One region of the Clostridium kluyveri DSM 555 genome, then DNA from elsewhere that is predicted to be linked to it. Evidence: riboswitches for the same ligand, from Rfam matches in the RefSeq annotation. Region 1 holds a riboswitch; each other region holds the start of a gene.
The links. Region 1 has a riboswitch for S-adenosylmethionine ahead of CKL_RS21885 (hypothetical protein). Riboswitches for the same ligand answer to the same signal wherever they lie in the genome.
Positions count from the first base shown of each region.

Region 2: linked by a shared signal. The riboswitch ahead of CKL_RS19695 (YezD family protein) and the one ahead of CKL_RS21885 (hypothetical protein) in region 1 are both predicted to bind S-adenosylmethionine.
Region 3: linked by a shared signal. The riboswitch ahead of CKL_RS04795 (O-acetylhomoserine aminocarboxypropyltransferase/cysteine synthase family protein) and the one ahead of CKL_RS21885 (hypothetical protein) in region 1 are both predicted to bind S-adenosylmethionine.
Region 4: linked by a shared signal. The riboswitch ahead of metA (homoserine O-acetyltransferase MetA) and the one ahead of CKL_RS21885 (hypothetical protein) in region 1 are both predicted to bind S-adenosylmethionine.

Region 1 is NC_009706.1:2,855,731-2,857,937, forward strand. Features, by position in the region: gene CKL_RS13605 (ABC transporter permease) at 1-106, opposite strand, end outside; partial or broken gene CKL_RS21880 (nitrogenase component 1) at 320-868, opposite strand; gene CKL_RS21885 (hypothetical protein) at 870-1,160, opposite strand; SAM riboswitch class I at 1,380-1,489, opposite strand; gene CKL_RS13625 (NifB/NifX family molybdenum-iron cluster-binding protein) at 1,527-1,889, opposite strand; partial or broken gene CKL_RS20905 (nitrogenase component 1) at 1,907-2,207, opposite strand, start outside.
Region 2 is NC_009706.1:823,621-825,827, forward strand. Features, by position in the region: gene CKL_RS04055 (nitrogenase component 1) at 1-1,028, shown strand, start outside; SAM riboswitch class I at 1,160-1,267, shown strand; gene CKL_RS19695 (YezD family protein) at 1,394-1,552, shown strand; gene sufC (Fe-S cluster assembly ATPase SufC) at 1,719-2,207, shown strand, end outside.
Region 3 is NC_009706.1:981,379-983,585, reverse strand. Features, by position in the region: gene CKL_RS04800 (homocysteine S-methyltransferase family protein) at 1-831, opposite strand, end outside; SAM riboswitch class I at 1,089-1,199, shown strand; gene CKL_RS04795 (O-acetylhomoserine aminocarboxypropyltransferase/cysteine synthase family protein) at 1,356-2,207, shown strand, end outside.
Region 4 is NC_009706.1:1,711,435-1,713,641, reverse strand. Features, by position in the region: gene CKL_RS08020 (trans-sulfuration enzyme family protein) at 1-67, shown strand, start outside; gene metA (homoserine O-acetyltransferase MetA) at 150-1,064, opposite strand; SAM riboswitch class I at 1,209-1,314, opposite strand; gene CKL_RS08010 (YhgE/Pip domain-containing protein) at 1,393-2,207, opposite strand, start outside.

The sequences.
Region 1 (2,207 bases):
CTAGTGGAATAGCAACTAAAAGTGCCAGTGCAAAACCTGCCGCTGATCTTTTAAGACTTACGAATACATTTTCAAAAAGAGAACCACTAATTATTAATTGCCACAATGCTGCAAATACTTTGGAGAATGGCGGAAGAAAAACTGGATTAGCAATACCGATTATCTTTTGACATATCTATTTCTTTTCTACTTTTGGTAGCATTCAATTTTATCACTCTCCATTTAGATTATATCTATTGAAAATCTTGCAGTATAACAGAATAAATATCTTCTATCAACCTCATTGTCCCTTCATATCCTAGATAAGAACGCCTAAGAATCATCCTGTCACTCCTGCAATACCATAAGGCTGAATAGATTTCACATAGGGAACACCATATTGCTGCTCCAATCCATTTCCCAAATATCCTCCTAAAGTGCCGCATATACTAATAGTAGCTGCAGCCTCCGACATTCTGGATATCTGCTCTATAGTAGCAAAAGGTACTACAAATTGAGGAATAAGTCCAAATTTTGATAGTATTTCAGTTATATAATCTCTAGCACTTCCATTAAAATTTATCATATTTACAAGTTCTTGGCGTTTCTTTCTAGGTGGTTTCACTATACGTGTCAATATGGCATGAAAGGCTGCATCAAAACCTGATGCTCATATTTTCGATCTAAATCCTTCGCAGAAAACAGGTACCACAGGAATTTTTATTTCTTTTTCCATTTCATCTGTAATACTTTTAATATCGTCTCCAATAATTGCCGAAGCACAAGAAGTAGTAACAAATATGGCCTTAGGTTTAAACCGCTTATATGCTTCTTTTATACCTTCCCTTAACTTATCTCTGCCCCCAAATACAGTAGAATCCTCTGTCATATTAGTGTTTATCACATTTACATCTTTCTTTTCCCAACTTCTTATATTTTGTCCCCATTTGAAAGTAGTATTTTCCCCAATTACATCTGCCGAGCATCCAATATACGTGATAAGTACCCCTGGGCACGTCCAGAACTGCAGTTACTAGCCTGACTAAAGCACCTTTCTTCATTTTTAAGACATCCACATTGCACTTTTTTAACAAGATCTTTAACTGTTCCACTATAACCAGTAATAGAATAAGTCTGTTTTCCCTAGTTACTGATTCTATTACCTTAATATTAATAGACATAAAAACATCTCCTTTATAAAAATTAATTTTAAACTGTATTAAACTTTTAAATCTCCTGGTATTTTATCTTAGATAATAAAAAACCAGAAACCTTAAATAAAATATAAATTTTATTTAAAGCCTCTGGTTTCCCAGTCAACTAAAATTGAATAATGTGAATAAAAAATCCCCTTTCAAAAGAAAAGGAATATGTGCTAAAATATTTTTTAACATTAATTTCCCTCATCTTTCAGAAATATATCTGCAGAATTTAGCACTTTGCATGTAAATAAAACATACGGGTTGCTGAAACTTTATCGGGCCAGCCCCTTAGTTTCTCTTGATAAGAATATTGATTATATTATTTTTGTATTGTATATATAGTTTCTAATTACATGGTTTATTAATTTTATCTATTCTAGAATAATATTTAATTAACTTTTCTAAAGCTTCGTCTATGGACTGATTTATATCAAAAGCTTCAATTCCATTTCTATTTAAAAATACAGCAGCTTCCCTACCTATTTGACTAACTAAAACTATCCTACACCCTGAAAGATGTTTAACAATAGACAAAATTTTATCATAGTGACCCTCTTTTTCACAGCAAAAAATATCATCTACCTTTCTCAATTCCATAAATTCATAATTGCCGTCTTCCACTTTATATATATAAAATTGACTTGCTTTTCTAAAATGTTCATTTACAAATTTACCATCACTACTTGCAACTGCAACTTTATAATTCACATATGCCCTCCTATCAATCAATTAAATCTTGTAAGAACCACAGAATATATATCTTCTAAGAGTTTAAGTCCGCCTGAATATCCTACATAGGAACTATTTATTATAAGCCTCTCAAAAACAGGCCATGAAATAGCAATATAATGTGCCTTTGTCTCTTCCGCTATTTTCTTCTCCCAGGAACTTCCTATAATCAACGGATATCCGTAAAAATCCGTATTTTTAATTTCATTATCTATCCTATATCCATCTGTACAAAATTCTACTTCTGCTTCTATGCCATCATTCAATTCTTCAAAATATTCTTTTACATTATTTTGA
Region 2 (2,207 bases), 1.9 Mb from region 1:
GTACTTCTGATATAATAGGAGATGATGTAGGGCAAGTAGTAAGTGAATATAAAGATAAAGGCATACCTATAGTTTATGCAGAGACAGCAGGTTTTAAAGGAAGTAACTTTAAGGGTCATGAGTTAGTTATTGAAGCCATTATAAATCAGTTTGTAGGTGAAAAACCAGTAAAAAAAGAAATGGGATTAGTAAATGTGTGGTCTGTACTTCCCTATCAGGATACATTTTGGTGTGGAAATTTAAGCGAGGTAAAGAAATTACTTGAAGGAATAGGGCTAAAAGTGAATATACTTTTTGGTACAGAGTCCGGCGGCGTCAGTGAGTGGGAAACAATACCACAAGCACAGTTTAATTTAGTTTTATCACCTTGGGTGGGTTTAAATACTGCTAAATTATTAGAGAAAAAGTATGGTACTCCTTATTTGCATTATCCAATTTTGCCTATAGGTGCAAAGGAAACTAGTAAATTTTTAAGAACTGTGGGGGATTTTGCTAAGCTTGATAAAGAAAAGGCGGAAGCTTTTATAAATGAGGAAGAAGAGAGATTTTACTATTATATTGATAGATCAATAGACTTTTTTATAGAATTCAGATATAGTGTGGCAGATAGATTTTCTAATATAACAGATTCTTTTTATGCCCTTGGAATTAGTAAATTTTTAACCAATGAATTAGGTATTGTTCCAGGAGAACAATATATTACAGATGATACTCCTGAGCAATATAGAAAAAGCATAGAGCATGAATTTGAACATCTCTCAAATAGCACTTCTGCTAAAGTAATATTTGAAGTAGATGGAGGAAAAATACATCAAAGGTTGAGAAAATATGAATATGGCAATCATACTCCTCTGATTTTAGGGAGTTCATGGGATAGAGATATAGTGTCAGAATTAAATGGATTTGGAATAAATATATCTCTGCCAGTGAAGCATAGGTTAGTGCTAAATAGAACTTATGTGGGATATAACGGAGGATTAACTTTGACGGAGGATATATACAGTAATATACTGGAGACTTATAAATAGTGGTATATAAAATTTATGTAGCACAAATCTGATTTATTTACTAAAAAATTATTTCAATTTTATTGACATCGTAAAGTTTAATATAATATAATGAAACTTATATAGGTAATAATTCAAAAATTTAATGAATATCCTTATCAAGAGAAACTTAGGGAATGGCCCGATGAAGTTTCAGCAACCACATTTTAATTTTATGTAAGGTGCTAAGTCCATCAGAACATAGTTCTGGAAGATGAGGTAAAGAAAAAACCTTTAAGGTCGATTCTTTTATATCTTAATCATGATATACAACCCTCTTCTTGTTTGGAAGAGGGTTTTTGATTTTTATATTAATAAGATTGTATAAAAGGGGGTACAATATAAAAATGGAGAAAAAAATTGAAAGGAAAAATCAGATTTCGGAAGAATATATAAGAAAAATAATTGAGTCATTGAAAAATATAAGCTATGGATCAATAACTTTGGTAATTCAAGATGGGATAGTGATTCAAGTGGAAACTAAAGAAAAAATAAGACTTAAATAAAAGGGTATTTGTTGATTATCGTCTAAATAAAGAGTAAAATATAATCAGAAACAATGTTGAGCATTTAGGTCGGGTATTACCCTGTTTAATTGCCGGAGTAACTTTGTGGCTGATTTTTTTTATATTTAAATATGAGTCAAATACTCGGATTTAAAGGAGAGATAAAATGTCAAATAAATTATTAGAAATAAACAATTTAAAAGTAAAGGTTGAAGATAAAGAGATATTAAAGGGAGTAAACTTAGAAGTTGGTAAAGGTAAAGTTCATGCCATAATGGGGCCAAATGGTGCGGGAAAATCTACACTTGTAAATACTATTATGGGCCATCCTAAATATAATATGACAGCAGGAGATATAATATTTGAAGGAAAGTCTATCAGTGACTTAAAAGTAAATGAAAGGGCAAGGTGTGGAATCTTTATGTCTTTTCAATATCCACAGGAGATACCAGGTATAACTGTGGAAAATTTCTTAAGAAGCGCAAAAATCTCAGTTTCTAAAAAGAAAATAGGCATTTTGGCATTTAGAAAAATTTTGAAGGAAAAATTAGAACTTTTAAGAATAGATGAAAGTTATACTAGAAGATATTTAAATGTAGGATTTTCTGGTGGAGAAAAGAAAAAAAATGAAATACTTCAGATGGCGGTACTTGAA
Region 3 (2,207 bases), 1.9 Mb from region 1:
AAATTCTGGAGTAGTACCACAGCATCCTCCTAAGACTCTGATCCCTTTTTGAGCCATGGTTAATACATTCTCTGCAAAATCTTCAGGGGATATATCATAAATTGTATTTTCCCCATCATACCTTGGAAGTCCTGCGTTAGGCTGCACCATAACCGGTATAGAAGAATATTTCAAAATTTCTTCCACAATCCCTTGAAGCTCTTTAGGCCCTAAAGAACAGTTAACCCCAAGAACATCAACCCCTAAAGCTTCAAGTACAAATACCATAGTTTTAGCATCTGTACCCATAAGAGTTCTTCCATCTTCCTGAAATGTCATTGTACAAAATATAGGGATATTACTATTTTCCTTTGCTGCAAGGACAGCTGCTTTTGCCTCATACAAGTCAGTCATAGTTTCTATTAGAACCACATCCGCACCAGACTTTTCACCTATAACGATTTGATTCTTAAATAATTTATATGCACTTTCAAAGCTTAAATTTCCTGTAGGTTCCATAATCTTTCCAATAGGCCCTATATCAAGAGCCACCAATTTATCTCCTGCTTCTTGTTTTGCAAGTTTTACTCCAGCTGAAATCACATCTTCTATGGTGTAATCAGAAGAATCATATTTTAATTCATTAGCTCCAAAAGTGTTAGTTGTTATGATATCTGCTCCTGCATCTAAGTACTTTCTATGTATCCCACTTATTATTTCAGGATTTGTAATATTAAGTACCTCTGGTAATTCTCCTAATTTAAGTCCTGCTTTTTGAAGCATTGTTCCCATAGCTCCATCAAAAAAAATAAATCTATTATTGAATTTATCTACTAAATTTTTAAAATTCATTATGTCTCCTCTTTTCCCAAGTACTCTATACCTGATTAAACTATAACCTTATATTTATGCAATAAAACATTAATTATTTATCCATATAACTCTAAATTATGTCTTCATTCTTTTTTCATAATAAATATTTTAATATTGCTTGTCAACATTTTTACAATGTTCCACTCCCCAAAAATAAAAAATAATTATTTTTTTTGATTTTTCTATTGACAAGTATTATATATATCTGTTATCATTTTTTCAATCGAATACGGAACTTCTTATCCAGAGAGGCAGAGGGACTGGCCCTATGATGCCCGGCAACCTGAATGATTTTTTATTGTTCAACGGTGCTAATTCCAGCAGGTGTGAAACCTGGAAGATGAGAAGCATGAAGAAAATCTTCTTGTAACTTATCTTACAAGAAGATTTTTATTTTTACTTTTCTTTAGATTGTAAACAAGAAGTTTCGTGCAAGATATTAAAAACTTCAAAAATAATAAATAAAGAATATCTGATGCAAAAATATGAAGGAGGAATATATAATGAGTGAAAAAAAATTATCATTTGAAACATTACAGGTACATGCAGGTCAGGTGCCAGATCCAACTACTGGTGCCAGAGCAGTTCCGATCTATCAGACTACATCCTTTGTTTTTAAAGATGCAGATGAAGCTGCAGACTTTTTCCAATTGAAGAAACCAGGAAACGTATATGCTAGAATAATGAACCCTACTGAAGATGTATTTGAACAGAGAATAGCAGCCCTTGAAGGAGGCTCTGCGGCCCTTGCTACATCATCTGGAATGGCGGCAATTTTATACTCCATACTTAATGTAGCCAATTCTGGAGATGAAATAGTATCAGTCAGCACACTGTACGGCGGAACTTATGAATTATTTAAGGTGACCTTAAAGAAACTTGGAATTAATGTAATATTTGTAGATCCAGATGACCCTGAAAATATTAGAAAAGCTATTACTCCTAAAACTAAAGCAGTTTATGGAGAGACAATAGGCAATCCAAGAATTAATATTTTAGATATAGAGGCTGTAGCAAATATTGCTCATGAGAATAAGATACCTCTTATTTTAGATAATACATTTGGAACACCATACCTCGTAAGACCAATAGAATACGGTGCAGATGTAGTTATTCATTCTGCGACCAAATTTATTGGAGGACATGGAGCTGCAGTTGGTGGAGTTATAGTTGATGGTGGTAAATTTGACTGGGCAGCAAGTGGCAAATTTCCTGATTTCACCACACCTGATGAAAGTTATGGTGGACTTATATATTCTGACTTAGGTGCTGTAGCTTTTGCAACAAAAGCAAGAGTTCAACTTTTGAGAAATACAGGTGCTACAATTAGTCCTCAGAATGCCTTCTATTTTCTA
Region 4 (2,207 bases), 1.1 Mb from region 1:
ACTGGAAAGTGCCAGTGACATAATAGCAGATTTAAAACAGGCATTAAAAAAATGCGGATTACAGTAATTGGTAAATGATAATTATAATAAATAGGAGCAGATTTAATTTTTATATAAATCTTGCTCCTATTTATTATAATGAGATATTATTAGAGTTTATTTAAATCATAAGGTGTTTCCTGATATACATAATAATTAAGCCAGTTTAAAAATAGCAGGTTAGAATGGCTTTTCCAATTTGATAAAGGCGTTTTATCTGGATTATCATCTGGAAAATAATTTTGAGGTATATCTATAGGTAAATTTAGTGCTATATCTCTCTCATATTCTGATTTTAATGTTAAAGTATCATATTCAGGATGTCCAGCAATAAAAATCTGACGTCCACCTTTTGTAGCTACTATATAGACACCGGCTTCTTTGGATTCAGAAATTATTTTTAGTTCAGGAACTCTTTCAATATCCTTTCTTTTTACAAAGGTATACCTAGAATGTGGTGCATAAAATATATCATCAAAACCTCTAAAAAGTTTAATATTGGCTTCGTTTAAAGTATGAGAGAAAATACCGGATATTTTTTGTTCCAGAGTATATTTTGGAATTTTAAAGTGATGGTAAAGTCCAGCCTGAGAGGCCCAGCATATATAAATAGTGGAATAAACATTTCGGGTACTCCAATCCATAATTTCAGTTAATTCTTTCCAATAATCAACATCTTCAAATTCAAATTTTTCTACAGGTGCACCTGTTATTATCATACCATCAAATTTTTTGTCTTTTATCTCTTCAAAGGTTTCATAATATTTAATTAAATACTCTGCAGGAGTATTTTTTGAATTATGAGACTTTAAATACATTAAAGATATATCAACTTGTATAGGTGAATTACTTAGCAATCTTAAAAGTTGTATTTCAGTAACGGTTTTAAGGGGCATTAAATTTAATATAATTATATTAAGCGGTCTTATATCTTGTCTTACTGCATGATTTTCATTCATAACAAATATATTTTCAGCCTTTAATACTTTAGAAGCTGGAAGATTGTTAGGTATATTTATTGGCATAAAATCCCTCCTTAAATTATAATAGTTTTAGTGGCAATCAAATAAAAATCTTATTATTCAAATTTCAATTTTGGAGTTAAATAAATAAAAGTTATTTTTCTGTAAGAAAAATAACTTTTATAATAAACTAATTTAAAACTATTTTCCTTATCTCTCAGAAATAATCTGCTGGAATTAACACCATACATTTTAATAAAATGTTGGTTGTCGGGTTTCATAGGGCCAGTCCCTCCACCGCTCTTGATAAGATTTAATTTGATTTTACACTATATTCTATACTAAAAGCTTATTTTTGTCAATAACTTATTTTGAATGAAAAGTACTTCATTTAAAGGCCTGATTCTCTAAATTTGTGCTCTGAAATTTCTATCAAATTATGCAAGGGTCGTTTTAGAAGTGATAGAAGTAAAAATACACAGGAAAAACCAGCTATTGCTATAAGATCTTTATATACATTTTCCCATAAGGGACCACCAATGGCTTCTCTGAATCCTCTTATGGCATAAGTGAAAGGCCAAAAAGGCGCAAGTGTACTAAATATTTTTGGAAGAGTTTCTATAGGATAAATTCCTCCAGCCCCCGCAATTTGAAAAACCATAATTATTACCGCAATGGCTTTTCCTATGTTGCCCAATATGGATGCCAGTGTATATATTATAATAGTAAATGTAACACTGCAGGCTAGGGATATCAGTATCATAAGCCCCATACTCTGAGGGTAAACTTTTAGCAAATAAACATCCCCTAGTATAGTAATAATAGTTTGTATGAAAGATAATATTAAAAATAGAGCTAATTTTCCAAAATATTTATGTGTTACTGTCAGTTTTTTGTTATCGTCAAAATCCTTGCAGTGAAAAGATAATATAGAAGACAATAGTAGTACCCCTACCCATATTGCCAATGTGGTATAAAAAGGAGTTACTGCATATCCAAATAATCCTGAATTATAAACCTCAATATTTTTTATATTTATGGGAGATGAGAGTAAATTTGAAAGTTCATCCGGGTTTTTCTCCATAAAATCTATTATTTCATTTAAATTTTCTTCATTTAAATTTTCCATCTTAGAGCTTAATTCATTTAGTTTACTTTGAATATCTTCTAATTTCTTATTTAAATTATTAGTCTGGCTAACTGAAG